DNA from 2 places in the Mesorhizobium sp. B3-1-7 genome. Region 1 is predicted to be linked to the other one. Evidence: riboswitches for the same ligand, from Rfam matches in the RefSeq annotation. Region 1 holds a riboswitch; the other holds the start of a gene.
The links. A riboswitch is a leader RNA that binds a small molecule or an ion and turns the genes downstream of it on or off. The one in region 1 is predicted to bind thiamine pyrophosphate.
Positions count from the first base shown of each region.

Region 2: it holds a riboswitch for thiamine pyrophosphate, as region 1 does, so the genes downstream of both, thiB (thiamine ABC transporter substrate binding subunit) here and FJ417_RS23585 (YkoF family thiamine/hydroxymethylpyrimidine-binding protein) in region 1, are expected to answer to the same signal.

Region 1 covers NZ_VFTL01000030.1:73,018-88,403, forward strand. Annotated here, with positions in the region: gene FJ417_RS23555 (S24 family peptidase) at 1-181, shown strand, start outside; gene FJ417_RS23560 (tetratricopeptide repeat protein) at 376-4,893, shown strand; gene FJ417_RS23565 (hypothetical protein) at 4,983-5,687, shown strand; gene FJ417_RS23570 (ABC transporter substrate-binding protein) at 5,744-6,760, opposite strand; gene FJ417_RS23575 (ABC transporter ATP-binding protein) at 6,757-7,530, opposite strand; gene FJ417_RS23580 (ABC transporter permease) at 7,527-8,432, opposite strand; gene FJ417_RS23585 (YkoF family thiamine/hydroxymethylpyrimidine-binding protein) at 8,461-9,069, opposite strand; TPP riboswitch at 9,060-9,172, opposite strand; gene FJ417_RS23590 (hypothetical protein) at 9,392-9,736, shown strand; gene FJ417_RS23595 (hypothetical protein) at 9,890-10,099, shown strand; gene FJ417_RS23600 (porin) at 10,106-10,606, opposite strand; gene FJ417_RS23605 (porin) at 10,626-11,126, opposite strand; gene FJ417_RS23610 (DUF2934 domain-containing protein) at 11,504-11,749, opposite strand; gene FJ417_RS23615 (hypothetical protein) at 11,869-12,078, opposite strand; gene FJ417_RS23620 (DUF1236 domain-containing protein) at 12,210-12,509, opposite strand; gene FJ417_RS23625 (DUF982 domain-containing protein) at 12,723-13,073, shown strand; gene FJ417_RS23630 (hypothetical protein) at 13,360-13,581, opposite strand; gene FJ417_RS23635 (DUF1236 domain-containing protein) at 13,797-14,096, opposite strand; gene FJ417_RS23640 (DUF1236 domain-containing protein) at 14,345-15,238, shown strand.
Region 2 covers NZ_VFTL01000006.1:184,493-199,878, reverse strand. Annotated here, with positions in the region: gene FJ417_RS07450 (helicase-related protein) at 1-246, shown strand, start outside; gene FJ417_RS07445 (RNA-binding S4 domain-containing protein) at 398-784, shown strand; gene fdxA (ferredoxin FdxA) at 936-1,274, shown strand; gene FJ417_RS07435 (CarD family transcriptional regulator) at 1,647-2,228, shown strand; gene FJ417_RS07430 (amino acid ABC transporter ATP-binding protein) at 2,528-3,298, opposite strand; gene FJ417_RS07425 (ABC transporter permease subunit) at 3,295-3,975, opposite strand; gene FJ417_RS07420 (amino acid ABC transporter substrate-binding protein) at 4,138-4,911, opposite strand; gene FJ417_RS07415 (RNA polymerase factor sigma-32) at 5,217-6,080, shown strand; gene FJ417_RS07410 (caspase family protein) at 6,252-8,219, shown strand; gene FJ417_RS07405 (M48 family metalloprotease) at 8,292-9,758, opposite strand; gene thiQ (thiamine ABC transporter ATP-binding protein) at 9,912-10,700, opposite strand; gene thiP (thiamine/thiamine pyrophosphate ABC transporter permease) at 10,697-12,319, opposite strand; gene thiB (thiamine ABC transporter substrate binding subunit) at 12,541-13,551, opposite strand; TPP riboswitch at 13,594-13,699, opposite strand; gene FJ417_RS07385 (thiamine diphosphokinase) at 13,836-14,480, shown strand; gene FJ417_RS07380 (ABC-F family ATP-binding cassette domain-containing protein) at 14,482-15,386, shown strand, end outside.

The DNA of each region.
Region 1 (15,386 bases):
GCTGGTGACCAATGGCTGCTACGTGATCTCGGACGAGACGGGACGCGCCACCTACAAGCGCTACCGCCCGAACGACAACCCGCCGTTCCAGCCGGCGTCCTATATGGATATCCCGCCGCCGGAGCTGGAGGGCGCGATCACCATCATCGGGCGGGTGAAGCGGTCGATGATCGATATGTGAGCCGCTGGGAGCGATGCCGCCAAGCTGAGGCGCTGCTTTGCTTCCCTCTCGCAAGGTCCTCGCCAAACTCCATTTGGCCCACCCCAAGGGCATAAATGCAGCCACCGCAATTTCTGCTTGCATTAGGGAACAAAAACAGAACTATATAGGTATCCGCGAGAGCAGTCGCGGTCACTCCGGGGGGAGGATCAATCATGTCACGCCACACCGGCGCGTTGACGCGCGCGTTTGTTGCCTGGGTTCCGAGCGGGCCGCTCCTGGCGCTGGCAGGGGTGGTTGTGCTTGGTGCTTTCGGCAGCAAAACATTCGCGGCTGGCAAAGACTACAACACTTGCTTCAGTGAGAGCAAAGTCTCCGCCGACCGGCAGGTTGCCGCCTGCACCGCAATCGCCGAGGACAGAGGCGAGGTGCCTGATCTTCGCGTAAGCGCCTATTTTGTGCGCGGCCTGGCCTATGCACAGAGGAACGATATTGCCCACCTCATCGCCGATATGAACGAGGTAATCGCGATCGATCCGACTTACGTCCGCGCATTTACCAATCGCGCCATCGCCTGGGAGAGCAAAGGGGATTTCGACCGGGCCGTCGCGGACTACACAAAAGCGATCGCGCTTACGCCGGATGATGCAAGCCGATATGCCGATCGCGCGCGGGCGCTCAACAAGAAAGACGAGTATGATCGGGCTATCGCCGATTGCGACAAGGCGATCGACATCGATCCCGCCAATGAAATGGCCTATGGCGTGCGCGGCGTTGTGTGGGAAGACAAAGGCGACGCAGCGCGAGCCCAGGCCGACTACGACAAAGCGGAGAGCGTCCGTATTGACCCTATCGCTCCTTACCTAGACCGCGCCCGCTCATCGATCGCCGAGCGTGATCGCAAGCGAGCCAAGGCCGATTGCAAGCGCATCGCCAATATCGATGCGGACAAGGGGCGCGATTGCACGCGACTGATTGTCGAGGCTTTCGGTGAGCCGGGCGACGGCGCGACCGACCCAAACCCAGCTTCTGCTCAAAATGCGATTGGAGTAGAGTGGCAGGAAAAGGGCGACCATACCCGCGCCATCGCCGCATTCGACGAGGCGATCCGGCTCAATCCAGCAAGTTCCGCTTTCCACTTCAACCGCGCCAAGAGCTGGGCCTCAAAGAAGAATTATGCCCGCGCTATCGCCGATCTGGATGAAGCCGTTCGCCGCGATCCGGCCAACGCCCAAGCTTACCGCGTGCGCGGCATGACCATGGCCCAGATCGGCAATTCACGAGAGGCGTTAGCCGACCTCGACAAAGCGATTGCCATCAGCTCCGACGATCCAAAATCATATTTCGAGCGGGCAGTCGTCTGGGAGGCGAAGGATCCCGACAAGGCGATTGCGGACCTCGACAAAGCGATCGCGCTCGATCCGGCCAACGCCGACTACCGAAAAGAAAGGCTCAGCGTCCAAATCAGCAGGAGCAGGGCGAACGGGCAACCCGTGCTGCAGTCGCCGAGCGCTGCGACCAATCAGGCTGATGTCCCAGTCCCCGTTGAGCCGCAGCCGGCCAAGCCTACCCCGCCTCCCACATATGCGCCGCCGCAACTATATGCCAAGCAGGATAACTCCGCCGCCATTGCTTGGAACCTCAAATCGGGGTTGCAGGCGATGCAGGTCGACCCCAAGGGCGCGATAGATACATTCAGCTTTGTCATCGGCCTCGATCCCTACAATGCAGATGCCTATTACAACCGCTCGATCGCCGAGGCACTCGTCGGCAATTTCGACCTCGCCATCGGCGATTGCCGGCGAGCGGTCGAACTCGATCGGAAACGCGCAGGCACGTGTTGGGAAAATCTGCCTGGCCAACAGCCGACCGCTACGCAGCCAAACGGGGATCCGGCGACCGCCAAGACACTGCTCGAGCGCGCCCAGATGCGGTTGTCGAAATACGGCGTCGACGGCGCGCTGCTCGATTTCGACAAGGCGATCAGCCTCGACCCCGACAATGCCGACGCCTATCTGGGCCGCAGCCGCGCCAGGACGCTCAAGGGCGACAGGGCCGGCGCGGCGGCGGATTGCCGGCGCGCCGTGGAGTTGGATTCCACACGGTCGGCAAGCTGCGACGAGCAGGCTGCCGGCGATGAGGGCAAAACTGAACCGTCGCAGGACCCTGAGCAGCCGAAGGCGGCGGCCGCTGCTCCAAAGCCACAAATCGTCCGTCCGAATTTGGCGGCTACGGACGACACGCTGGCAGCAAAGACCTTGGAGACAAAAGACCAGCGCGCCCTGCAAGCGATCCTGGAAGGCGATGCCTGGCTGGACATGGGCAAATACGACAAGGCGATCGGCTCCTATGACGTGGTGATCGCGCTCGAACCCGACAACCGCTTCGGCTATTTCGGCCGCGGCAGGGCCAGGGCAGCCACACGCGATTACAGCCAGGCGATCGCCGACTTCGACAGGGTCATCCAACTCGCCCCCAATTTTGCCGCCGCGTATTTTCACCGGGGGCTCGCCAAGGTGACGTCTGGCGACGTCGATGGCGCGCTTGCCGATTGCGATCAGGCAGCGACGCTCGACCCGAAGGCGCGCGACGCCCACTATTGCAAAGGCATGGCCTGGCACGCCAAGGGCGACACCGGGCGCGCCATCGCCGCCTATTCGGTGGCGATCGGGATCGATCCCGGGCATGACGCCAGCTACTACGCGCGCGGCATGGTGCGGGCGGACCGGAAAGACTATGCCGGCGCCATCGCCGATTTCGATCAGGCGCTCAAGCTCGATCCCGGCAATGGTGATTATGCCGTAGCCCGCAAGGCAGCGGCGGACGTCAGCGGGGAGCCTGCCGATGGCATGACCAAAGCGGACGGCTCCGACATAACGGCGAACGAACAGAGCGCCACCGCAGTTGCGCCAGCAGAAACCCCGTCTGCGGTCAAGCCTGGTGCGAGTGACGATCTTTCGCTTGCCGATCCGAAGTTGGCGAAGCTTATCGACACCAGTGATCCCCGCGTCCTCGACGCGGTAGCCAACGGCGACAGCCTCTTGCACGAAGAAAAGTATGACGAAGCGATCGAGGCCTATGAAGAGGCCATCGCGATCGATCCTAAGAGCCCGCTCGCCTATTTCAGCCGTGGCAGGGCCTTTGATGGCAAGAAGGATTTTACCCGCGCGATCGCCGATTACGACAAGGCCATCGCCATTATTCCCGATGCGGCCGCGCCGCTCATGCGCCGTGGCCTGGCCAAGGCCGCGGCGGGCGACGCGGACGGCGCGCTTGACGATTGCATCAAAGCCATCAGGCTCGACCCGAAAGCGAGCGGCGCTTTCTTCTGTTCCGGAGCGGCCTGGTACGCGACGGGAGACCCGAAGCGAGCGATCGAGGCATTTTCAGCGGCGATCGAGATCGATCCGAAAGACGCCGCCAGCTACTACGGACGCGGCATGGTGCGAGCCGACGGCAAAAATTACGCCGATGCCATTGCCGACCTCGACCAAGCTGCCAAACTAGACCCGCACAATCCAAACTACGCCGCCGCGCGCAAAGCAGCGATGGCCACGCAGAAGAAAGGCGGTGCCGGCGGCAACGCGATCGCGCCATCCTCGAAGAAGCTAAACGCTCTGGTCGATCGCGGCTACGCCTTCTACTACAAGGGCCAATATGATCGTGCGATCGCCCAATTCAACAAGGCGATGGCGCTCGATCCGCAAGATGCCTCGCCCTATGTCGGACGGGCCATCGCGCTTGTCGACAAAGGCAAATACGACGCGGCGATCGAGGACTACAACAAGGTCATCGGGCTCTACCCTGACTACTCGGACGCTTACATCGGCCGTTCCGTCGCGTGGACCAAAAAGAACGAACCGGATCGCGCCATCGCCGATTTGAGCCGTGCAATCGAGCTCGACGCCAATGACGCGCAGGCCTATTTCGGGCGTGGCGGCGCCTTCGCTGCCAAGGGTGACTATGGCCGGGCGATCGCCGATTTCGACCAGGCGCTGAAGCTCGATCCGGAGATGAGCCTCGCCCGCAAGGGCCTCAAGCTTGCGGCGGCGGCGAAGGCAAAGACGTCAGGCAAGATCGAGAGCGGAGCGGCGACCTTGGCGGGTGGCATTCCGCCTGGAGCCAGGGCGGCTTTCAACAAGGCACAAGTGCTGGACGGCAGGGATGACTATGACGGCGCCATCGCGCAGTATGGCAAAGCGATTGCCCTGTTCCCCACCTTCCGAGACGCATATGTAGCGCGCGCCATCCTTTGGGAGACGAAGGGCGACTATGCCCGTGCCATCGCCGATTTCAGCCAGGCGATCAGTATCGGCCCCGACATCGGTGACACTTACAGCGATCGCGGCCGCGTCCTCAGCTACCAGGGGGACTATGACGGGGCATCGGCGGATTACGAAAACGCCGTCCGTCTCGATCCAACGAACGCAAGGATCTATGCCGGTCGAGGCATGTTCCGCATGAAGCACCACGAAGACACAGTGGCATTCAGCGATTTCGAAACGGTTCTTAGACTCGATCGCAATAACGTTTTCGGTTACTTCGGCCGCGGCACGATCCGCGCCCGCAAAGCGGACTATGACGGCGCCATCGCCGACCTCAACCAAGCGATCAAGTTAAGGCCAAATTTCGCTGGCGCATACAAATCGCGTAGCGCTGTGTGGGAAGCCAAGGGCGACCGCAAGCGTGCGGAAGCCGACCGCAAGAAGGCGCTGAGCCTTGGGGCAGAGTGAGAAGGGTGTCGGGGCGTAGGCGGATGTCACCTTGGAAATGGTTGCAAGTCGCGGCGGTCGTCCCCGTAAGCATCGTTGGGACTAACGTGATGCCAACGATGTTCGGCAGCGGCAGACATCACCACTATCAGTCAGTAAAGATGCCGCCCCAGACGCTGACCACCGCCGACATCGATGCCGAGATCCGGAAGCAGGATCTCCAGATATTCGAGGCTATCGCCCGCGAATTTCCGGACGACTACGATGCGATGCTGCGCAAGATCACTGCCGCGGCCCAGGCCGGAAGCCAAACAGAAGTGCGCGATATCAGCAGACAGGCGGTCGCCGATCTCAGGCATAGATATGCGCCACTCCTACCTACGACCCCCGACAGCAACGCTTCGGAAGCGCTTTCGGCGCAACTCGACATGCTCAATCATGTCATGGCGCGCGAAACACCGGCCACCTGCAACAATTACCTGCGCAACGGACCGGACGCGATCAGTGCGCCCGGCCACGATTTCCTGGCTGACCTGGACAGGATCGGCGCCACGCTGTTCCGCGCCTTCGGCGCCGCCAAAAGAAGCGGTCTACCGGCGGCCGTGCCCAGCGATCAGGACTGGTCGCTGGTCGCCGACGTTTTCACAAAGATCGGCGGCACGTCGGCCGAGATGGAGGCTATCTCGAACGCCAACCAGGACTTCCCGGGCCTGTGCCCGGCCGTGGCGAGATTCTATGAGGCCGCCCTGTTACTGCATGGCGAACCCGGGTGGCACATCAAAACCGCGCTGCTTCGCGCCATCGTTGAGAATTAGGCTCTGCACCGGATTTCCGGACGGGTTCCGGCGCGACACCGCGTTCCTTCGTCCTCTCAGGCGCCCAGAAACTCGTTGCTGAAATATGCCTCGACGTCCGGCTTCGCGGTCAACGCCTTGCCATTGCCGTCGAGCAATATCCCCGACGAGAACAGATACCCGCCCATCGCCTCCATCTTCGCCTTGTCCATCGTGCCGATGGCGCCGTTGGCACTCTTCAGGAAATGGCCGTCGTTCAGCGCCTTCAGCGAGGCGTCGATCAGCGCCGGGTTGGCGAGTGTGTCCTTGTTGGCGGCGATCAGCAGTTCGCCCGCCTCCAGCGCCTGATCGACCGCGAAGGCATAGCCGCGCCGCGTCGCCTTGACGAAAGCGGCGGCGGCTTTCGGATTGGCGCTAAGGAAGGCGTTGCTGGAGGCGATCAGCGTGGTGTGCTCGTCCGGCACGCCGTAGTCGGCGTAGCGGAAGCTGCGCTGCTTGAGGCCTTTCAGTTCCGCTTCGACACCTTCCCATGTCGAGACTTCGAGCGTGAAATCGACCGAGCCGTTGGCCAGCGCATCGTATGCGGACGTCCCCAGCGTCACGGTCGAAAAATCGCCCTTGCCGCCGTCATGGCGGATGATGGTCCGCAGCAGCGCGTTTTCCCAGGCGCTGCCGAAGCCGCCATAGGTCAGGCCGTCGAGATTTTTCGGGCTCTTGATCGCCGCGCGGTCGGCGTTGAAGACGACGCGGCCGGTCTCCGACTGGACGACGGCGTAGACGGCCTTCAGGTCGGCGCCAGCACTCTTCTGGGTGAACAGGCCGAGCGAGCCGGAAATGCCGAAATCGGCGACACGGTTGGCTACCAGCGTGCCGGAGCCGGTATCGCCATAGGGCAGGATTTCGACGTCAAGGCCGGCGTCGCGATAGAAGCCTTTGTCGCGGGCGACGAACAGGCCGATGTGGTTGGTGTTGACGGTCCAGTCGAGCGCGACCGTGATCTTTTGCAGGGTGGCGGCACAGGCGTGCGTGACAGCCCCGGCAAGAGGCAAGCCGGCGGCCAGAAACAGCGCCTGGCGGCGGGTCAGATCGGTCATTTCAATTCTCCATCGGATGGTCGGAAATTCGGATCGGACTGGCCAAGCAGCGTGTCGAGGATGCCTGCCTCGATCGCCGCGGCCTCGCGGGCAAGCGCCGCGCTCTCGGTGCGCGGGCGCGGGAGTGGCACGGCCACCTCACGCACCACGCGCGCGGGCCGCGCCGAAAGCACATAGATACGGTCGGACAGAAGCACTGCTTCGCGCACGTCATGGGTGATGAGCAGCGCCGTCCAGCGATGGTTTCGCCACATCGTCTCCAGCCAGCGCTGCATGGCGGCGCGGGTGAGCGCGTCGAGCGCGCCGAACGGCTCGTCGAGCAAAAGCATGTCGCGCTGCTGCACCACGGTGCGCAGGAGCGCGGCGCGCTGGCGCATGCCGCCGGACAGTTCGGCCGGCCAGGCGCGCTCGAAGCCGGCGAGGCCGAATTCGGCGAACAACGGCGCCACGCGCTCGCGCGCCGCGCGCCGCTTCATGCCCTGCACTTCGAGCCCCAGCGCCGCATTGTCGATAACGCGCCGCCACGGCATCAGCGCGTCGCGCTGCGGCATGAAGGCGAAGCGGGCGCCATCGAGCGGCGCGCCGTCGAAGCGCATCTCGCCCTCGCCCCGGATCGCGCCGGTGAGCAGTTGGAACAATGTCGACTTGCCAGCGCCGGAGGGACCGAGGATCGAGACGAACTCGCCCGCGCCGACATGGAGCGAGACGCTGGCCAGAACCTGGAGCGCGCCGAAGTTCTTTCGCACGTGGCGGAGCTCGAGCCGGGTCATGGCCGGCGCTCCCCGACAGGCTTGTCGCCGTCGCGCCCCGCCCTTTCGCCCTCTGCATTTTCCCAGGGCATGGCGAGACGCTGGACGAGCACGGCGAGGCCGAACAGCGCCAGCGTCAGCGCCGAGCTGACCGCGACGGCGGCAAGCACCAGGTCGGGGCGGAAATTGTTCTTGGCGCTGAGCATGTAGATGCCGAGCCCCTTCGCGGCGCCCGCATATTCGGCGAAGATGGCGCCCACCACGGCATAGGTGATGGAGATGCGCAGTCCGGCGAAGAAATAGGGCAGCGCCGACGGCAGCCGCGCCAGCCAAAAGACGCGCCAGCGCCCTGCTCCCATGGCGGCGAGCATCTGGCTGATCTCCTTGGCCGTGGCGGCATAGCCTTCGACCAGCGCTACCATCATCGGGAAAAAGGTGACCAGCGCCACGAGCAGGATTTTTGGCAGCAGCCCGAAGCCGAACCACAGCACCACCAGCGGCGCGATCGCCACCAGCGGCAAGGTCTGGCTGGCGATCAGCAGCGGGAACAGCGCCCGGCGCAACGGGGCCAGGAAGTCGACCAGCGCCGAGAGGATGAAGGCGGCAACGAGCGAGCAGGCAAAGCCCGCCAGCGTGGCGCGGATGGTGGGCAGCGTGTTGTCGGCAAGCGCCGAGCGGTTCTCCCAGGCTTGCGCCAGCACGCGCGAGGGCGCGGGGAGCACGGTGGACGCGATGCCGCTGAGGCGGGCGTAGAGCTCCCAGGCGATGAGGAGAAGAGCGAAAGCGATGGCGGCGGGGAGGCTTTTGGCGAAGGCGTTGGCAACAGCTGATCTCCCCCGCAAGGGGGGAGATTGGACGGCATCCCGGCTTTCGCCAATCGCCGAAGGCTCTTCTTGCGGCGTAGAACCGAACGAAACAGCCATCACATCTACCTCGGCAGCGCTACGCGGCTCAAACCGCGGTCGGGCTGTTCGCCGAAATCGTTATGTCGAGCGTCACGTGGCCCGCGCCGGGGCCGAAGCGGCAGAAGGCTTCGGCGAGCGTGGCGAACACCGCGCCGGCATCGCCGCGCAGCCTGGTGCAGAAATTCTTCGAGCGGTCGAAGACGCCGGAGTTTTTCAGGAAGTCGATGCAGCCATAGATCTCGTCCATGTGGTCGCCGGTGCCCATCACATAGAGCGAGAATTGCGCCGCTACCGGCTGGTCGGTCGAGGGCGTCGCCTCGACGGCGCGGAGCGCGGCGCGCTTGCGCTCCTCAAGCGGAATCGCCGGGCCGCCTATCTCGTCCGAGCGGCAGATCGGGTCGTCCGGCTCGCCGGGGCAGCCGCGCGAGACCGCGGCCGACAGCACGCAGTGCCTGCCGCTCTTCGCCGCCGCGACGAACAGGTCGCGCATGGCGGGAAAAAGCACTTCGGGCGGCCCGACCAGCAGCGTCGAGATATCGTCGGTCTCGATCCTCAGCCTGTCGCGGTAAGGATCGAGCGCGCCCAACGCGCCGAGGATGACGCCGACGAAATCGTCAGCCATGGGATAAAGGGAAATCTGTGCGCCGGAAAACATGGCCCGCCTCGCTCCGCTGGTATTATCCAGATCAGCTTTAGGGTCCGGAGGCTTGCCGCCGCCATCTCAGCCCCGACCGTACGGAGCACCCCTGTGGATGGCCGCGTTAAAGCACTGTTCGAGCGAATGGGAAAGCGGTTTTTTGTGAGGCCAATTGAGCCAAGGGCCCCATCTCCCTAAGGGAGATGCCGGGTTACAAGATTTTCGCAGATTTCTTATAACCGCGGTATCGCAACCGCAATGTCGTTCAAATTGTACGAATCCGGCTTGATTGTTTTTCGTACATAAAGTACGATATTTCCCTTCCTTTGAGGGGACTTGCTTGAATACCGCGAACCGTGGCGCTTTCGCCGACCTCTCCCGCCCTTTGCTCTCGCCATTGCCGTTCGCCGAGCGCGAACGCGTCGCCGGCGCCTGGCGCATGGCCAGCCAGGACATCGCCGACGACATCCGTTTCATCCGGCAATATCTGAAGGTGATCGCCGAGAAGGACGAGCGGCTTTCGACCGGCACGCTGGTGCATGGCCGCGCCTATGTCGAGGCCTGCGCCGCCTGGCTCTCGGAGACGGTGGCGCGGTATCTGCGCAATCTCAGGCTGATCAGCGAATGCGAAAGCGCGATGATCGCGGCCGGCATGAGGTTTGCCCGGTCGAGCGATGCGTGGTGAGGCAGGCAGCTCCCCCTACAACCCTTGGGCCTCCCGTCGAAAAATGCATCGTTTCATACAATTGGCAATTGGTGGACGCGGCTGAGCGGCGGGTGGTTAAATTCGTCTCAGGCGAAGGAGGGTAAAGCCGCGTACCAGGGAGGAATTCGTTTGATGGACCAGCGTATCGACATCGGCATACAGCCTGACGACCAGCCCTACGAAGTCACGTCCTTCGCCAGAAAGCATGGCTTGGCGATCCCCGTCGCGGACGCGGTGCTTTTCGCCAGGGGACCGTCGCCGTCGCGGACCGCCTGCGATATGGCGGCGCTGGCTCTCATTTGCGCGGTCGCGCAATACGCCGGAAAGCAAGGGAGACGGTAGCCTCCCCTACCAGCTGAACTGCAGCCCCACATTGCCGCCGACCTGGCTGCCGGCGAAGGCAATGCCGAGCGTGCTGGTCAGCCGGCCGCCATGGTCGAAGCCCTCGCTCAGCACCGCGGCGCCCGTGATGCCGAAGGCATTGGCATAGCCGGCATTGCCCCAGTTGACGCGCACACCGAAATGCTCGCCCTGGACGAGATCGGGCGCTGCGAGCGCGGCCGAGATCGAGGCGTTCTCAAAGGCGCGCGTGATGCGGTTGTCGATGTCATCGACGTGGGCCGCGAGCGCCGTCTTACCGACCTCGGTCATCTCGCCGCCATTGCCGTCGTCGACCTGCTTCTTGGTCACGCCAGTCTGGGCATTGATGCAGGTGTCCGTGCCCGGACTATAGTAGTAATTGGCTCCATAGGCGGAGCAGATCTTGACATACGCGACTGCCGCCTGGGATGGCGCCGCAAGGAGCGTTGCCGCGCCGAGGATCGCCGGCGCAAGAAGATATCTGAACATTGATTGCCCCCGGTCGCGCTTACCAGGTGAACTGCAGGCCGGCATTGCCGCCGACCGTCTTGCCGGAGAAGCCGACGCCTGCGGCGCCGGCCAGCCGACCGTTGCCGCCAGACATGAAGCCCTCGCCAAGAACCGCCGCGCCGGTGACGCCCATGGCGTTGGATTGACCGGCATTGCCCCAGTTGACGCGCACGCCGAAATGCTCGCCCTGCACCAGGTCCGGGCCGGCCAGCGCCGAGGCCACCGATGCACCCTCGAAGGCGCGCTGGACGCGGCGGTCAATGTCGTCGACCTTGCCCGCCAACGCCGTCTTGCCGTCGACCACACCGTCCTCCGTCAAGCTGCGCGTCTCGCCCGTGTTGGCATTGATACAGGTGGCGGTGCCGGGACTGTAATAGTATTGCGCGCCATAAGCCGTGCAGACCCTGACGTACTCGACCGGCGCTGCCTGGCAAGGCGCAGAGAGACCGCCCGCCACAGCTAGAAACGCAAATGAAATGACACGGTTGATACCCCGCATGCCTGATCCCCGAAGTTGGATGTTGAGAGAAAGCCTCGCATGAAAAAGGCGCATGCGAGCGCGCGGAGTCAACTGCGCCTTCCGCTCAATGCCTGACTTTTACTGGGAGCATTTCATCTATTGAACACATATTGCAGCCAAGCTACAGTAAACAGTTCAACCTGATCAGTAATTCCCCGATGATTTGGAGCTGTGACGTCGAGGCTTATTAACACTCTCTAATATCAAGCGATGCCGGGCGATCTGCCCGGCAGGCTCGCGGACATAGGCCCGCGCAGCTGGCGCGGGCCGCGGCTTTGCAGGTCGCCGTCGCGCCGCCGGTGGGTCAACTATGCGGCAGACGGTCTGACGACTGCCCGTAATCCTTTAGGACGCGATCAGCCCTTGGCTTTCGACTTGGGTGGCGCCTTGGGGGCCTTGGCAGGCTTCTCCGCCTTCGCGGCCTTCGGCTTCTCGACCTTGGCGGCAGCGGCCTTCTTGGCGGCTTTCTTCGGCCTGCCCGCCTCATCGATCTCGGCCGTCGCCTGGTCCCAGTGCTCCATATGCGCGCCTTCAGGCCGGCCGGCCTGCTCCCAAATCTCGTGCGCGCGTTGGCGAATGCGTTCGTGCCTGTCGTCCGTCACTTTGTCGCCTCCTACGGTTTGGGACTGTTCCCCAGCCAAACATTAGCCGAATTTTCGCGTGCCGTCTTGGGTGTAGACGCGGCGCGCAAACGCATCTTGAAGCAATATCCGGTGATGGCTCACTTCTCGTCGGAAAGCACCGCGATGCCGAGATACGCGGCCTTCTTGACGATCAGTCCGGCCAGGTCGGCGTCGGAACGATCGGTTCCGGTGCGCTCGCGCAGCAGCGCGACCGCCTGCTTGATCGACAGCAGCCCATCGCCGCGTTCGGCCAGCAGCCTGTCGACTTGGCGGGCAATGTCAGGTGATTCGACGTGTGGATGATGCATGGCAACGACTCCTTCCGCGCTTCGTTGCCTCCCAAACCGCTGTTTATCTTAGGCCTTATGCCCGGATACGAGAAGAGCCCGATCCTTCCCCGATGCTCCGGGGAGAGGATCGGGCTCTTTCAGGACTAAATCTACTCGATCACCTGAACAACGCGGCGCGTGCCGGGATCGATCAGCACCGTATGGTCATTGACGACCGCATAGCGGTACTGGACGTCCGGAACCTGCTGCAACTCGACGGTGTCAGGCACGGTCGAGCCGACGCCGAGCTCGAGGCCGAGCACATTGACCGAGGCGATCGGATGCTTGTGGACATATTCCCTGACCACGGTCTGCTGCTCGGGGGTGACGATCACCTCGTCCGCGGCCGCGATGCCGATGCCGGCCATCAGAGCCAGGCCGGCGACAGCTGGAATGAGGGTGGTTTTCATCGTTTATCTCCTGTTGCGTTGGCGAGCTCCGCCTGGCCTCCGCGGGGCGGAAACACGGGCAGGTCGAACATGGGAGCTCCCGGGGCAAACGCCGCCGGCAGGGTGTTGTTCCGTCAGCCACGACTAATTGATTTGGCGGAACCTTCGCATCGGCTCCGCATTGGAAGGCATTGAAACTGCCCAAGTCTTTGAAAATCAAAGGATGCCGCAGTCATGCAAGAAGGCCCCATCAGAAGCGACATCGAACTTCGGGCCCCCGTGGCCATTGCCGTGGGCGCCGGCTTCAAGCGCGAGATCGCCACGCTCACCGGGATGCAGAACTTTCTCAAGGAATGGCCGCAGGCCACGCGGGGCGATAGCTACGCCAACGCATTCCGCGCCTGTGAGGCGGCGCGGACCGGAGAGATCGATCTCGACAAGGCGCGGCAGGCGTTCCTGGTCTTCGCGCGGAAGGCTGGAATCGAATGGACCGGCGCCGATCCGGTCGCGGTGCTGCGCGAAGCAAAGATCAGGCGAAGCCGGGTACGCGAAAGCCGGGCACAGAACCGACACGTGCCTGGATAGTCCCTCGCCGGGCAAAGGCCGGTCGGCAGCGACGGGCATGACGTCCGCAGGGCCAGCGGCGCCCGCTGGAGCGGCAGCGTCTGTTGATCACGCCTCACAACGCGTATGACGACCATCCGCCAGGACGCCGTGCGCATTGGCCTTGACCGCGAGTTTAGGATTTGGCCCGCGAATCCCGGAGCAACCGGGCGCGCGCTGACGTCCGTTGCATCCGTTTGCCTGCAGACCGCCGCCTTGCCGGCTGGAGGTCGACTGGATCGATCGGGGATTCGGCTGGAGGCCGCTGTCAGCTCGGTGCCGACTCGCCCGGGGCCTCGGTGACGAAGGACGCGGCGATCAGATCGTCCGCGTCTATGCGTAGGGAGCCCTCGCCGCCCCCCATGATGGCCGCGACCTTCTGGAAGGTCTTCATCTCATGCTCGGTGATCCGGGCGTCCCGCATCCTGGCTTTGAGATCGGCGACACGCATCCCGAGCGAACGGGATGTTCCGATTTCTCGTTTCGACATGTTGGTCAGTCTCCTCCCCCAACCCGTGCCTGTTTCGCCGCCGCCCGATTCCCGCATCCTGCGCATGCTTGTGTTCTCTATGAGGCAATTTCGAACACAGCAGCGGCAACGCGAGCCCGGAACGAAGGTTCCGTTAGCATGTGGTCACGAATTAATACTGGTTAACGGCCCGGCCGCAGTCCGCGGCAAGGCCGTCAACTCAGCTGCGAATGATCCTACTGGATGACCTGGACGATCTTGCGCGTGCCGGGATCCACGATGACCGTCTGATTGTCGACGACGACGTAACGGTACTTGACGTTCGGTACCTCGTGCAATTCGACGGTGTCGGGAAGGACGCTGCCGATGCTGAGCTTGACGCCGGGAAGCTTGACCGACGCCAGCGGCTGCTTATGCACATATTCGCGGATGACCGTTTCCTGTTCGGGCTGGATAATAACATCCTCGGCGGCGGCGGCACCGATGCCGGTCAGAAGCAGCAGGCCCGCGGCTGCGGTTGTGAGGTGCATTTTCATCGATCTTCTCCTTGATTTGGATAGATTGCCTCTCACGCTGCGCCTGCGATTTCACAGCCGGTAGGCAATGTGCGTAACGCCGGCCGACAAGCCTTGTTCCTGCAAAAAATTCGCCTACACCATTTTCGGGGGAACGTCACAGGCGCGTCCGAAGAACGTCACCGGCGCGCGGCGCGGCAATTTCGGAACAATGCTTTTCGGGCCGGGTTTTCCTAGTGAAGGGACCGAACTTTCCGAGGAGAAATCCCATGAAACATCTGCTTATCACAAGTATGATCGCGCTCGGCGTCGGTTGCGGCGCCGCGATGGCGCAGACCGAATCCGCACAGCCGAGCGGCGGCGACAATTGCGCGGCCGGCACGGCCGATTGTCAAAAGGGCGGCAAGGCCGGCGGGCAGGCTCAGGGCGAGACGAAATCGAAGACCGAGATGAACGCTCAGGGCAAGGCCGGCGCCAACACCGAAGAGCAGGCCCAGGGCACGGCCAAGATGAAGACCGATGAGCAGGCCCAGGGTCAGGCCGGCGCCAATACCGACCAGAATGCTCAGGACAATACACAGCTGAAGAAGAAGCAGGCTCAGGGCAAGACCGGGACCAGCACCGAGCAAAACGCTCAGGGCAACACCAAGATGCAGACTGAGCAGAACGCGCAGGGCAAGACCGGTACGACAACCGAGGAGAATGCCCAGAACAAGACGAAGACCCAGACCGATCAGCAGGCCCAGGGTAACTCCGGCACAACCACCACCGAGCAGAACGCTCAGGGCGGCAACACCAAGATGCAGACCGAGCAGAACGCGCAGGGCAAGACCGGTACCAACACCGAACAGAACGCCCAGGGCAACACCAATGTCGAGACCGACCAGAACAAGACGGCCTCGATCAACAACGTGACGGTGGAGCAGAAGACGCAGGTCACGCAGATCATTCACGAGACCAGGGTCGAACCGGTTCGCGACGTCAGCTTCGACATCTCTGTCGGCGTCGAGGTTCCGCGGCACAAGGTGCGTCTGCACCGCCTGCCGGCGCGCATCGTCAAGATCGTGCCTGCCTACGAATCCTACGAGTATTTCGTGCTGGCCGACGGACGTATCGTCATCGTCGACCCCGACACTTACAAGATCGTGCTGATCCTGACCTGATCCGGATAGCAGGACAGCCAAGGGCCCGCCACGCGGCGGGCCTTTTTGCGTGCAGAGACAACCGAACACACGGGCAATCGCCTGCGCGTGTTCATTAGGCATGCGTTGAATGTTGAGCCTCGGGAACGATTTGGCGCAATTCCCAGTT
Region 2 (15,386 bases), on a different contig from region 1:
GGCGACAGGCGCGAAGGTGGCGAACGGCGCGAAGGCAGACCGCAAGGCGAGCGGCCAGATCGCCACGAGGGGGGCCGCCGCGAGGGCCGGCCCGAATGGAAGGGCAACAGGCAGGACGGCAAGGGCAACGCCCAGGGCGGCAAGCCGGCCTTCCAGGGCAAGCCGCGCGAGGAGCGCCCGCAGCGCTTCGATCCGGATTCGCCCTTCGCCAAGCTCGCCGCCTTGCGCGACCAGCTGAAGAAATAGGTTCGAGCATGATCCCGAAAAGTGGGACCCGGTTTTCGGGCGAGATCATGCTCCATCAAAGAGCCAGCATGATCCCGAACCGAAGGACCGCGCCAGCGAAAAGTGGGAACCGGTTTTCGGATAAGATCACGCTCCAACAAAGCTAGCCCCGATGGTTGGAGAGGGCCGCCAGCGCATCGACAAATGGCTGTTCTTTTCGCGCGCGGTGAAATCGCGGTCCCTGGCGGCGAAAGTCGTCGTCGCCGGGCGCGTCCGCATCAATCGCGACAAAGCAGCGCAGGCCTCCGATCTGGTCAAGCCCGGCGACGTTCTCACCATCACGCTCGAGGGCCGTATCCTGGTCTGGAAGGTGCTGAATTGCGGCACGCGACGCGGTCCGGCCGACGAGGCGCGGCTGCTTTACGAGGATAGGTCGCCGGCGCCGACACCCAAGGGCGAGGCGGTTCCGGATGCCATTCCAGGTCTGCGCGAGGCCGGCAGCGGGCGCCCGACCAAACGCGAACGGCGGCAGACCGACCGCCTGCTCGGCGAAGATTGAATTGGGCCAGCCGGACCGCCAGCGGCGAGACCGCTGGAATTCTATTCCCCGGGGCCGGCAGTGCCCGAATGCGCTGCCCTTGCAAGCAGCCGGCAAAGGCGTTACCTCAACCTGAAAAAGCCGAGCAAATCGGGACGTTCCGGAGCCTGCAATGACCTATGTCGTGACCGACAATTGCATCAAATGCAAATACATGGACTGCATCGAGGTCTGTCCGGTCGACTGTTTCTACGAGGGCGAGAACATGCTCGTCATCCATCCCGACGAGTGCATCGACTGCGGCGTGTGCGAGCCAGAATGTCCTGCCGACGCGATCAAGCCGGACACCGAGGGCGGTCTCGACAAATGGTTGCAGGTCAATTCCGAATACGCCGAGAAGTGGCCCAATATCACCGCCAAGAAAGAGCCGCCCGCGGACGCCAAAACCTTCGATGGCGAGGCCGGGAAGTTCGAGAAATATTTCTCGCCGGAGCCCGGTGAAGGCGATTGATGCTGGCGCCGGCGACGCCGGCATGACGCGACGTAACGCGACCGATACGGTTGCTGTCTTGACAGGCAGCGACCCCGTTTGGCGTTAGCGAACGCAGCAAAACCTTGATTCTTCCGACTTTTTGTGTTACATCAACGAAACATGCCGGTGACACAACGTCGATTTATGGCGCTAACGCCCCAAATCACTGAAAGGTGAGCTTTTAGATCCGGACCAGAGCGATCTGGGGCAGGCGGCCGCATTCGTGCGGTATGCCGGTCCCTGCTTTTCCGGTGGGTTCATCCTGTTGCGCGGCTAATGGTCGGCTATCGCCGACCCCATCGGTTCGAGCCGGCATGATGCCGGCTGCACAACTAAGGAGTTCAGGGCGTAATGGCAACGATCACCCCGCAGAAGAAGTCCAACGCGGCCCGCCACGGGTTCAAGACTGGCGAGTTCATCGTCTATCCGGCGCATGGCGTCGGCCAGATCGTGGCGATCGACGAGCAGGAAGTTGCGGGTCACAAGCTGGAACTGTTCGTCATCGATTTCCAGAAGGACAAGATGCGGCTCAAGGTACCGGTCGCCAAGGCGACCTCGATCGGCATGCGCAAGCTGTCGGAAGAGGACTATGTCGACCGCGCGCTGAAGGTCGTGCAGGGCCGCGCCCGCATCAAGCGCACCATGTGGTCGCGCCGCGCCCAGGAATATGATGCCAAGATCAATTCCGGCGACCTGATCTCGATCTCGGAAGTGGTGCGCGACCTTTACCGCGCCGACAACCAGCCGGAGCAGTCCTATTCCGAGCGTCAGCTCTATGAAGCCGCGCTCGACCGTATGGCCCGCGAGATCGCCGCTGTGAACCGCATGTCGGAGACCGAGGCGGTTCGCCTCATCGAGGTCAACCTCAACAAGGGTCCGAAGCGCGGCGCCAAGGCCGACAACGAAGAATCCGAACAGGAAGAAGCTGCCTGAGCTTTTTCGCTCATTGAACTACGAAGAACCCGGCCTCGCGTCGGGTTTTTTGTTTGGGCTTAAAGCATGTCTCCCGAAAGTGGACCCGGTTTCGGGACAAAGACATGCTTAAAATCAAAACTTAAAGCAGGTCGCGTGAATCCTTTTTCACGCGACCTGCTTTAATGCATGTCGCGCAAAAGTGTGCAGCGGTTTTGCGACAACGACATGCATGAAAACAAAGCCTTGAAGAAGCGGCGGCCCCCGCTCTTTACCCGGACCTTCGGTCCGGTCTCCCCACAAAAGGGGAGGTAAAGGACTCAGCCGCCAGACTCCTTCTGCGCTTCTTCCTGCCGCAGCGAAGCGATAAACCGCTTGGTCCGCTCGCGCTCCGGATTGTCGAACACGACCGAGGCCGGGCCTTTCTCGACGATCGAGCCGGCATCGAGAAAGACGACCTCCTGCGCGATCTTGGAGGCGAGCCTCAGATCGTGCGTCGCCATCACCATGGTTGTGCCTTCGCGGGCAAGCTGCCCAAGCACGTCGACCACTTCCTGCGCCAGTTCCGGATCGAGCGCCGAGGTCGGCTCGTCGCAAAGCAGCACGCGCGGCGACGGAGCCAGCGCCCGGGCGATCGCCACGCGCTGCTGCTGGCCGCCGGACAGCGTCGCCGGCCAGGCATCGGCCTTGTGCGCCATGCCGACCTTTTCGAGCAGCGCCATGGCCCGCTCGCGCGCCCTTGGCTCCGGCCATTTCAGCACCGTCACCAGCCCTTCCATGACATTCTCGATCGCGGTGCGATGCGGGAAGAGCTGGAAATTCTGGAACACCATGCCGGTCTGCAGGCGAATGCGCTGGATGTCCTTGGCCGGCACCTTGATGCCCGGATGGAATTCCAGCCTCTCCTCGCCGATGCGCAAAGCGCCGGACGTCGGGATCTCCAACAGGTTGATGCAGCGTAAGAGCGTGCTTTTGCCGCCGCCCGAAGGGCCGACCAGCGCCGTCACGCTGCCCTCGTCCAGGCTGACGGTGACGCCTTTCAGCACCAGATTGTCGCCGAAGCGCTTTTCGATGTTGGTGAGGCCGATCATGCGTTGGCCTCCAGGAACCCGCCATAGCGGTTGAGTCGCACCTCCAGCCGCGCCTGCAGCGCCGACAGCACCGAGCTCAATGCGAGATAGAGCGCCGCGGCCTCGACATAGAGGATCAGCGGCTCATAGGTGGTGGCCACGATGCGCTGCGCCGCCTGGAACATCTCGGGCACCGTGATCGCCGCCGCCAGCGAGGTATCCTTGACCAGCGAGATGAAGGTGTTGGAAAGCGGCGGCACCGCGACGCGGCCGGCTTGCGGCAGGATCGTGCGCCGCATCGCCTGGCTCCAGGTCATGCCGATCGAGTAGGATGCCTCCCATTGGCCTTTCGGCACCGAGCCGATGACGGCGCGGATGATCTCCGACGTATAGGCGCCGATGTTGAGCGTGAAGCCGATAAGCGCGGCGGGAAAGGCATCGAGCAGGATGCCGACCGACGGCAGGCCGTAGAAGATCAGGAACAACTGAACGAGCAGCGGCGTGCCGCGAAAGATCCAGACATAGAAGCGAACCAGCGCAACCAGCGGCTTTGGACCGAACAGCCGGATCAGCGCGGTCGCCAGTCCGGCGATGAGCCCGAGCGCGAAGGACAGGAGCGTCAGCGGCACGGTGAAGATCAGCGCCGCCCACAACAGCGTCGGCAACGATTCCAGCATCAATTGCAGCCAGTGCGGCACGGAGCGCTTCTCCCTTCCAGATACGGCGGCGCGTTCCTCCGTATGGACTGACTATCATGCAAAAGCCGACGGGCCGTCAAAGACGGCGGCGCATGAATATCGTGCAAAGAATAACGGGCCGTCTTTGACGGCCCGCCGGTTTCCGAACAGAGGACGATTGCCTTACTTCGAAACGTCCTGGCCGAAATATTTGTCGGCGATCTTCTGGTAGGTGCCGTCGGCCTTGATGTCGGCCAGCGCCTTGTTGATGGCCGCGACCAGCTCCGGATCGCCCTTGCGCACGATAACGCCGGAATAGTCGGCATTCTCTTCCTGCGCGGCGATCTTCACATTGGCGTCCGGCTTGTGCTTCTTGAAGTCGAGGAAGGACAGGCTGTCGTTGATGGTGGCGTCGGCGCGGCCGGTGAGCAGAAGCTGGATCGACTGGTCGAAACCGTCAGTGCCGACGAGCTCGGCGCCATTGGACTCGGCGAGCTTGCCGAAGTTGGAGGTCAGCGACTGCGCCGACTTCTTGCCCTTGAGGTCGGCGAAGGTCTTGATGTCGGTGTTGTCGCCGCGCACGATCAGCACCGCTTTCGAGGCGATGTAGGGATCGGAGAAGTCGTACTTGGCCTTGCGCGCATCGGTGATGCCGACCTCGTTGATGACGGCGTCGTAGCGATTGGCGTCGAGGCCGGCGATCAGCCCGTCCCACTTGCCTTCGAGGAACTCGACCTTGACGCCGAGCTTGTCGGCGATGGCCTTGGCGATCTCGACATCGAAGCCGACCAGGGCGTTGGATTCGTCATGATAGGTGAAGGGCGCGTAGGTGCCTTCGGTGCCGACCTTGATGACGCCCGCCTGCTTGATCTGGTCGAGATTGGCGCCGGCATGCCCGGCCGTGACCGCCAGAACCTGCAACGTTCCGGCGACAAGGAGCGATTTGAGCCATTTCATTTTTCTGTGATCCCGTTTTGACCGGTGCCCCGGCGCGATTGTAAGAGCCGGAAACTGACAGATAGAAGGCCGCGAAATAAGGAACCAGATTTCAAAAATCGGCTCTGCCAGAAATCTGATTCTCAAAATTGCCTGATAACCGCCAAGCGACTCTTTCGGGCCGATAACAAAACGTTCCCGCTGGCAATATTTGCCCCCTCGGACGGCGGAACCATCGATGCGCCTGACACGTTGCATGGCTGTTGTAGGGCGCGGCGGCATCTTTTCAACCGCTGTAAGCTCACTCACCACCAAAAGGAGCCGGCATGATCGAGGGCGCGGCAGGACGGACGCTGGTCCGGGCGGCAATGAAGGCTCCTTATCTCGAGCGCGACGAGGAGCACGTCCTCGCCTTGCGCTGGAAGGAAGAGAACGACCAGCACGCGTTGCACAGGATCACCGTCGCCCACATGCGCCTGGTCATCTCGATGGCCTCGAAATTCCGCCATTACGGCCTGCCGCTCGGCGACCTTATCCAGGAGGGCCATGTCGGCCTGCTCGAGGCTGCCGCCCGTTTCGAGCCCGCGCGCGAAGTGCGCTTCTCGACCTATGCCACCTGGTGGATCCGCGCTTCCATGCAGGATTACATCCTGCGCAACTGGTCGATCGTGCGCGGCGGCACGAGTTCGGCGCAGAAGGCGCTGTTCTTCAACCTGCGGCGTCTGCGCGCCCGCCTCGCCAACGGCGCCGAGCCGCTCTCCAATGCCACGCTCTATCGCGAGGTCTCAGCCGCGCTCGGCGTTCCGGAAGCCGACGTGGCGATGATGGATTCACGCCTGTCCTCGCCCGACAGCTCGCTCAACGCGCCTTTGGCCGACGAGAACGGTGCCGCCGAGCGGATGGATTTCCTGGTCTCCGAAGACCCGCTCCCCGACGAGATCGTCGGCGACCGGATCGACATCCAGCGCCGGGCAGTCTGGCTGAAGAGCGCGCTCGGCGCGCTCAACGCCCGCGAGCTTCACATCATCGAGGAGCGCAGGCTGAGCGACGACGGCGCCACGCTGGAAGCGCTCGGCGAACAGCTCGGCATCTCCAAGGAACGCGTCCGCCAGATCGAGGCCCGCGCCATGGAAAAGCTGAAGCTGGCCCTTGTGAAGCAGAATCCGGAATTTTTGGCGGAAGCGGCCTGAAATTAATGTAATTAAAAAATCAAAGATAAGAAATTTATTAAATAAGAATATATTCGCCGTCGAGGCGATTTTTCCTCGATAACGCATATTGATTGTGAGCTCTTTAACAGACCGCTGCGCCGCAATCGGCTTTTTTGACGCCTCCAGATCATAACATATGGGGGATCTGCCATGCTGCGATGCTGCGCGCTCCTTGCAACCCTGTTCCTCGTGGGCCTCACGACATTCGAAGCGCACGCCGATCGAAGGGTTGCGCTTGTCATCGGCAATTCCGAATATCGCGAAATCCCGGCGCTCAAGAATCCGGACAAGGACGCGGAAGACGTCTCCAATACGTTCCGGCTGGCCGGCTTCGAGGTGTTCGCCGCCAAGGACCTGACCAGGCTTCAGTTCGAAGAGCGGTTCCGCAACTATCTGGCGGCGGCCGACGGCGCCGATCTCGCGGTCGTCTACTATTCGGGACACGGCTTTCAGATCGGCGGCGAGAATTTCCTGATTCCGGTCGATGCGTCGCTGAAAGATGCGGCCGACATGGAGGTCCAGGCCATCAAGGTCGACGACATATTGCGGCAACTGCGCTCGAGATCGAAGATCCAGATGATCATCCTCGACGCCTGCCGCAACAATCCCTTCCCGCGCAAGGACTATTGGCTGCGCGACCAGTTGATCGTCGCCGGCGACAGCGGACTTGCGCAGGTAACAGGTTCGCAGAACACGCTGATTGCCTATGCAACCGAGCCGGGGGCGGTCGCCTATGATGGTTCCGGCGATCTCAGCCCGTTCTCGTCGTCCTTCTCTCGCCGCGCGCTGGCGCCGGACCAGGAGATACGCTCGGTCATGGCGGCCGTGCGCCGCGACGTGGTCAAGGCCACCAACGGCAAGCAGGTTCCGTGGGAGAACTCCTCGCTGATCGACGATGTCGTGCTGATGCGCGGGGCGGAGCAACCAGCGCTACCGCCTTCCGACGCGCAGCAGAACGAGCAGGTGGCCGAGCGCGGAATCCAGGTTACCGATGTCGCCGAGGCGATTGGAAGTCGCGATATCCGCGTCCCGGTCGGCGTCGGCCCGGTTCCGCTGAAATTGGATCTTCCGGCCAAGGATGCCTCGATCAGCGTCAAGCTTGCGAGCTACCCGGCGACCGGAACGCTGTCCTTGCCCGGTCGCGTCCTGTCGCCGCAATCGAGCCTGATGGCCGCCGAGGTCGACAGTCTACGCTACGAGCCGCAGATCGGCTCGGCCGCTCCCGTCGAAGTCGGCTTCGAGATCCGCGTGGGCAACGCCGCGAAGCGGGCGACGATGAAACTGTCGCCGGGCGTCGACCCTTGCGACCAGGCCGCTGGCGAGCCGCTCGACCTGCAGGGCGTCGTCCCGGGACGGTTGCCGAACGAGATCGGCGGCGGGGCTCTCGAGAGCTGCGAGGCGGCGGTGAAGTCATACCCCGACATTGCGCGCTTCCGTTACGAACTGGGGCGGGCGCTGCTGGCGGCGGGCAGGATCGACGAGGCCAGGCAGGCCATCCAGGAAGCCGCGGACAAGGGACATATCCGCGCCCTGTTCACGCTCGGCTCGGCTGTCGATACATCGAAGGCGAACGGCCTCTATTCGAAGGCGTCGGACAAGGGAGACCCCTACGCCCTGGCCGCCTGGGGACGCGCTTTGTTCAATGGCATCGGCGTCGAGCGCGACACCGGCAAGGGCCTGGACCTGCTGCTCCAGGCAGCGGCGATGGGACATGTCGACGCCATGAAGGAGCTTGCCGTGATCTTCACGGAAGGCCGTAACGGCGTGCCCGCCGACCCGGCCCGCGCCCTGGCTTTCCTCAAAGCCGGCATGGAGCGGCAAGACGTCTATTCGATGGGCATTCTCGGTCTTTCCGCGCACCCCGCGCGCACCACCCCCGTGGTCATGGCGTGCAAGGCCCCGAAGGTCATCACGAAGATAAAAGTGGTGCGCGTGCCCGTGTCGAAACCGAAGACCGTCACACCGACAATTCCGGGGGCACCAAAGGTCAAGCCGATGCCAACGGGAACCGGGAGGACATCCTGGACTGGTGGCAGTAGCCACGCTGCCAGCACCGGCGGTGGCAATACCGGCGACGGCGAAGGTGACGGCGGCGACACCGGTAGTGACGGCTTGTGAAGGACAACGGCTCCCGGCCCGGGCGATTGTTCAAATAGCCGACGGCGCCTGGTTGGTGCGAATTCGCGAGTCCTACCTGTCGGTGACGATCTTGACCTTGTCGCCCGACGACACTGTCGCGCCCGGCGACATGGCGTTGAGCACGCGGAACAGGTCGAGCTTGCGGTCGACACCGACCATCTGCGCGGCGAGCGAGCCCATGGTCTGGCCGGCCTGGACAGTGACGACCCTGATATGCAGCGGCTTCAGCGCCGCCTTCTCGGCCGGGCTCAGCACACGGAAGGAGCCGCTGACCGAGCGCGCGACTGAATCCAGCGAAGTGCTGGCCGAGGGCGCGGCCGTCAGCAGCCTGTAGACCTGCCCGCCGGCGCGGATCACTGCGATGTCGAACTGCCAGCCTTGCGCGCTGGCATGCGCAGTCGCCGCATCGTTGCCGTTGATCGTCTCCTGGCGCACGCTGGCGTCTTCCAACCCCGCCACCCAGCCGCTGCGGATGTAATCGGTGAGCGAGACGGACTTGTCGATCGCCACGCCGTCGAAGCGGATGGCGATGTCGCCAGGCCCGGTCGCGGTGACGGCGGCCGCCGAATTGTCGATGACGAAGCCGTCCGGCACCGTGAAGGAGACGCCGAGATTGGGGTGCATGAAGGTCTGGCCGCGCACATAGCCTTCTTCCGGCGTGTCGCCGTAAAGCAGGCCGTCTATGCCGGCCAGAAATGCGTCGCGGTCGCGCGTGCCGACGCCGGGCGGGCCGAAATTGCGCGCAAGGCGCTGCGCCAACTCGATGCGCTGCGGCGTGTTGGGGTGCGTCGCCAGGAAGTCGAGGCTGGCGTCGGTGGCGCCGCTGACCGAGCGGAAATCCGTATAGGCCGACATCGACTGCAGGAAGCGACCCGCCGCATAGGGATCATAGCCCGCCTCGCCGATCGACTTGATGCCGATGGCGTCGGCCTGCAGTTCCTGGTTGCGCGAGAATTGCGCAAGCCTGAGCTTGCCGCGGATGAGCGCCGCCTTGGCCGTCGGGCTGTCGCCGAGCACATCGGAAACCACCTTGGTCGCCAAGCCTTCCTCGGCTTCGAGTTGCTGCCGCTGCAGGCCGTGATTCGCGGTGACGTGGCCCATCTCATGCGCGATGACCGCGGCAAGCTCGGACGAATCGTTGGCCAGCGCCAGCAAGCCGCGCGTCACATAGAGATAGCCGCCCGGCAGCGCGAAGGCGTTGACGTTGGGCGAGTTGAGGATGGTGATGCGATAGGTCTGGGTAGGGTTGGCCGACACCACCGTCAGATTGCCGACGACCTTGGCCACCATGCGTTCGAGCCTGGGGTCGGAATATTCGCCGCCATAGGTGGCGAGAATCCGCGGATGCTGCGCCTTCGCCATTTCGGCGAGCTTGGCGTTGGCGACGACATTGTCGACGGTGATCGGCTTGTCGGAAGGCTGGAAGCCGCTTTCCTGCACGTCCGGCGGCGTGAACATCTGGCAGCTGGCCAGCACGGCAACGCTCGCCAGCGCGAGAAATCGTGCCAGCGGCTTCATCCAAACCTTCTCAGCGCCGGTCGACAGATCGGCTTCCTTTCGAACTCTTTCGGCAAATCGCGGCCCAGCCGGACCAGCATGGCCGGACCTAGCCACACTCCCCCGGACAAGGCAAGCAAACGCCGGATCGCCCGTTGCCGGTTTGGCCGTAAATTATGTCCGCTTCCAGGCAATATGTTGTGATCCGGCAACGGTGCCGCCTCGATCGCCGATATAGCGCCGGAAGGCGTCCGGTCCAGACCGATCGAAGAAATCATCCGCCGGCCCGGTTGCCGCGATCGTGCCTTCGTCGAGAAAAGCCACGTCCTGGCCGATGCGGCGCGCATCTTCCGGCTGATGCGTGACGAAGAGCACCGTCATTTCGCGCTCGGCATGGATGCCGGCCATAAGGTCGAGCATGTCGTCGCGCAGCGCCGGGCCGAGCGACGCGAAAGGTTCGTCGAGCAGCAAGACTGGCCGGTCGCGCAGCAGCACCCGCGCCAGCGCCACGCGTTGCCGCTCGCCGCCGGAAAGCTCGCGCGGCAACCGCCTTTCCTTGCCCGCAAGACCGACCCGCGCCAGCGCCTCGGTGACGTCGGCGCGATCGGCATCGCCGAGTTTGAGCGACGGCGAGCGGCCGAGCCCGACATTGGCTTCGACCGAAAGATGCGCGAACAAATTGTTTTCCTGGAACACCATCGACACCGGCCGCGCCGAAGGCGGCGTGTTGCCGACATCGGCGCCGCCGATCAGCACCTTGCCCGCATCGGGCGTTTCGAAGCCGGCTATCAGATTGAGCAGCGTCGACTTGCCGGAGCCGCTCGGCCCCATGATGGCGGTGATCCTGCCGGCCGCGAATTCGACGTCGAAACTGAAGGAGGATTCGCCATAGCTGAACGAGACGCCATCCAGCGCGACGGTGAGGCCCTTTTGCGCGGCGGCGCCATCGATGCTCGTCGTCATGACTTTCCTTCTCGCCCCAGCCAGTCGGCGGCGACCACCAGCATCAGGCAGACGAGGCCGAGCAGCAAGGCAAGTCCCGCTGCGTCGGCTGTCCGGTAGCTGCCCATGCGCGCCAAAAGTAGATAGGGCAAGGTCTGCAAGGAATCGCTGCCGAACAGCGCGATCACGCCGAGATCGCCGAGCGACAGCGCCATGGCGAAGGCAAAGCCGGTGGCCAGGGGCCGCCTGAGCGACGGCCAGTCGATCAGGCTGAGCCGGGTCCAGCCGGATATGCCGAGCGCCAGGCAAAGCCGCTCGTGGCGCTCGCTCGCCGCGTCATAGGCCGGACGAATGGCGCGGATGGCGAAGGGCATCGCCATCACCGCGTTGACGGCGACGACCATGGCCGGCGCGATGGCGAAGACATCGGTGACGTGGCGCAGCGACAGGAACCAGCCGGCGCCAAGCACGATTGGCGGCACGACCAGCACGAAGCCGGCGCCGGTGTCGGCGGCATGTTCGAGCAGGCCCATGGCGCCGCCTGCCCGGCGCCGCAGGGCCAGCGCGCGCCGCGCCGCGATCAGCGCCAGCGACAACGTCACGCTGAGCAACGCCGCAAGCAGGGCGAGGCCCGCGCTGGTGAGCGTCGCGCGACGCACCGCCGCTTCACCCGCCAATCGGCCGAGGTCGGCCTGAAGGCCTGAAAGCACGGTCGCCAGCATCGGCCCGGCGACGAACAGCAGGGCCAGCGCGATGAGGCCGGCGTTCAGCACGCTTTCGGTCCGTTCCGCCGAAAGGTAGCGGCGTGGCGCCACCGGCAGATTGGCATCGCCGACCGTGTTGGCGCCGAGCCGAGTGAGCGCGACGACCACGACGAAGGTGAGCGCGATCTGCAGCAGCGTCAGCACCACGGCGCGCGCGGGATCGAAATCGAAGCGCAGCGCCTGGTAGATGGCGACCTCCAGCGTCGTCGCGGCCGGACCGCCACCCAGCGTCAGCACGATGGTGAAGGAGGTTATGCAGAGCATGAAGACCAACCCGGCGATTCCCGGCAGGGCCGCGCGCAGTACCGGCCATTCGATCAGCCGGAAGGCCGGCCGCGCGCCCATGCCGAGCTGACTCGCCAGCCGCCACTGGTCGGCGGGAACGGTGCCCAGCGCCTCGAGGAAGAGGCGCGTGGCCAGGGGCAGGTTGAAGAAGACATGCGCGACAAGGATGCCGGAGAGGCCGTAGATCCCCGGCCAATCCCCGCCGCCAAGTTCGGCGAAGACGCCGGCAAGATACCCCGCCCGTCCATAGAGCGCCAATATGCCGAGCGCGGCGACGATCGCCGGCAAGGCCAGCGGCACGGTGAACAATTGCAGGATCAGGCGACGCCCGGGAAAAGCCGGATGTCTCGACAATGCGCGCGCGACCAGCAGCGCCGACGCGACCGACAGCAGCGTCGACAGAGCCGCCTGCCACAGCGTGAAGCGGGCGACGCGCAAGAGATAACTGTCGAAGGCCGCGGCAGCGCCGGAGAGATCCTGCGCGCCTTCGACGGCGAGGCCGGCGAAGGCGCCGCTGATGAGGAAGCCGATGGCGGCAAGGGCGATGACGCCGGCGGGGATGCGGGAGTCAGGGTGCGCGGCGGCTTGCACGTCGCACCTTGGTGGAATTCAGCAAACGCCGCGTTCCTTCGCGCCCCCCTCTGTCCTGCCGGACATCTCCCCCTCTAGGGGGGAGATTAGCAACTTCGACGCCGCGCTCGATCCTGCAACGCCGGAGATTGGCGAAGGCCGGCGTGACAGCCAATCTCCCCCCTAGAGGGGGAGATGTCCGGCAGGACAGAGAGGGGGGCCTCGGCGCAAGCATCGCAGCCCTACTTGCTCATCACCGCCAGCCACTCATCCACCCAGGCCTTGCGGTTGGCAGCCACTTCCTCGGGGCTGAACAGCAAGGTCTTGGTCGGCTTGACCAATTTGTCGAAGGCCGGGTTGAGCGGCTTGTCGGTCTTGCCGGCCGGGAACATCCAGTTGGTCTCCGGAATCACGTCCTGGAATTTCGGTCCGGTCATGAAGGCGATGAACTTTTGCGCCAGCGGGTTCTTCGCGCCCGTCGTGGTGATGCCGGCAACCTCGATCTGCAGGTACTCGCCTTCCTCGAAAGAGGCCGCCTGATAGCGCTCGGTGTTCTCGGCCACCATGTGATAGGCCGGCGAGGTGGTGTAGGAGAGCACCATCGGCGCCTCGCCCTTGGTGAACAGGCCGTAGGCCTCGCTCCAGCCCGGCGTCACCGTCAGCACCTTCGTCTTGAGCTTTGCCCAGGCCTCCGGCGCCTTGTCGCCATAGACGGACTTCACCCACAAGAGCAGGCCTAGGCCGGGCGTCGAGGTGCGCGGATCCTGGATGACGATCTTGTCCGTGCCGGCGCCCTCCACCAGGTCCTTCAGGCTCTTGGGCGGTGTCTTCAGTTTTTGTGTGTCATAGACGACGGCGAAATAGCCATAATCGAAGGGGACAAAAGTGTCGTCGCTCCAGCCGCCGGGCACGTTGATGCCGGAGACTTCGCCATGCGGCGCGAACAGGCCGCTCGCCTTGGCATCTGCCGTCAGGTTGGTGTCGAGGCCGAGCACGATGTCGGCCTTGGTGCTGGCGCCTTCCAGCTTGACGCGGTTGAGCAGGGCGACGCCGTCGGCCACCGAGACGAATTCGAGATCGCAGCCGCATTCGGCCTCGAACTCCTTCTTGATGGCCGGGCCGGGTCCCCAGTCGGCGGTGAAGCTCTCATAGGTATAGACGGTGAGCTTGTCCTTTGCCTCTGCAGGCGCGACGCTCGCCAGAAGCGAGACAAGACCGGTTGCGAGAATGAGATTGGACAGCATTGCGCGCATCGGCGCCTCCTTCGTTCGAATGACAAGGATTGAGGCGCCGGATGGTCCGAAACGTCTAATCCCTCCGCCGGTACAAACCGGATCAGGTTCAGCGGGTTGGCTTGATCGCCTCTCAGCCGGATCACGTCCGGCACCCCGTTAGAGCGTTTCGACAGATAGGCCCCGCCGAAGCGGCGCGCAAGCGGAAGTTTGCCGGGCAGCTAATGTTCGGACAGCAGGCGCGCAACCGAAGCGCGGGCCGTCCGGCTTCCGTTTCGCTTGGAGGGCTGGTAAGGGCCACGGCCATGGGCACATTCACCATCCTGCTTGGCGGCGAGCTTATTCGCACGCCCCGGCTCGAACGCCAGATCGAAGCTTCGCGCGTCATCGCCGCCGATGCCGGCATCGGCCATGCTCGCATGCTTGGACTGGTGCCGGAGCTGTGGGTCGGCGATTTCGACTCGGTGCCTGCCAATCTACCGGATGATCTCGCCGCCGTTCCGCGAAAAGTCTTCCCGGCCGAGAAGGACATGACCGATGGCGAGCTCGCCATAGCGGAAGCGCTTAAGCGTGGCGCCACCAGCCTGGTGCTGGCCGGCGCCTTCGGCGGCAAGCGCGCCGACCATGCTTTCTTGCACCTGGCGCTTGCGCTTCGGCTGGCAGAGGCCGGCACCGAGGTCTTGCTGACCAGCGGCGCGCAGGAAGGCGTTCCCATCCTGCCTGGCAAGGCCGGCTTCGACTATGACGACGGCACCTTGTTTTCGGTGCTCGGCTTCTCCGAGCTCGCCGGCCTGACGGTGACCGGCGCGAAATGGCCGCTCGACTGCGTCGAGGTGGCGTTCGGCTCCTCGCTCACTATATCAAACGAGGTCAAAGGGCGGCTCGGCATCGCGCTGGAGCGCGGCCGGGCGCTGCTTCTGGCCCACCCCTATCCTCTTCCAGAAAGCTAACATGGCGCCGCCACTCCTCAATCTCGACGGCATTAAACTGACCTTCGGCGGCACCCCGCTGCTGGACGGCACGGCGCTCAGCGCATCCGCAGGCGAGAAAATCGCGCTGGTCGGCCGCAACGGCTCTGGCAAGTCGACCCTGCTCAAGATCGCCGCCGGCATGATCGAGCCGCAGGACGGCGAGGTGTTTCGCCAGCCTTCGGCGACCGTCCGCTATCTGCCGCAGATGCCGGATATGGACGGCTTCGCCGACGTGCGCGCCTATGTCGAGGCGGGCCTCGGCCCGGCCGACGATCCGCATCGCGCCACCTATCTGATGGAGCATCTCGGCCTGACCGGCGAGGAGCGTCCGAACGATCTTTCCGGTGGCGAGGCGCGCCGCGCCGCGCTTGCCCGCGTCATGGCGCCGGAGCCCGATATCCTCCTGCTCGACGAGCCGACCAACCATCTCGACCTGTCGGTCATCGAATGGCTGGAAGAGGAGCTTGCCCGCACCTCCTCCGCCGTCATCCTGATCTCGCATGACCGCCGCTTCCTCGAGCGCGTCACGCGCGCTACCGTCTGGCTCGACCGCGGCCAGACGCGGCGGCTGGACAAGGGCTTTGCCCATTTCGAGGAATGGCGCGACCAGGTGCTGGAAGAAGAAGAGCGCGAGCAGCACAAGCTCGGCCGCCAGATCGTGCGCGAGGAGCACTGGCTGCGCTATGGCGTGACCGCCAGGCGAAAGCGCAACATGCGTCGCCTCGGCGAGTTGCAGACCATGCGCCAGCGCTTCCGCAGCCATCGCGGCGCCGAAGGCACTGCCACCATGGTGGCGAGCGATGCAGCCGAATCCGGCAAGCTGGTGGTCGAGGCCAAGGGCATCGACAAGAGCTTTGGCGAGCTCACCGTGGTCAAGGGTTTCTC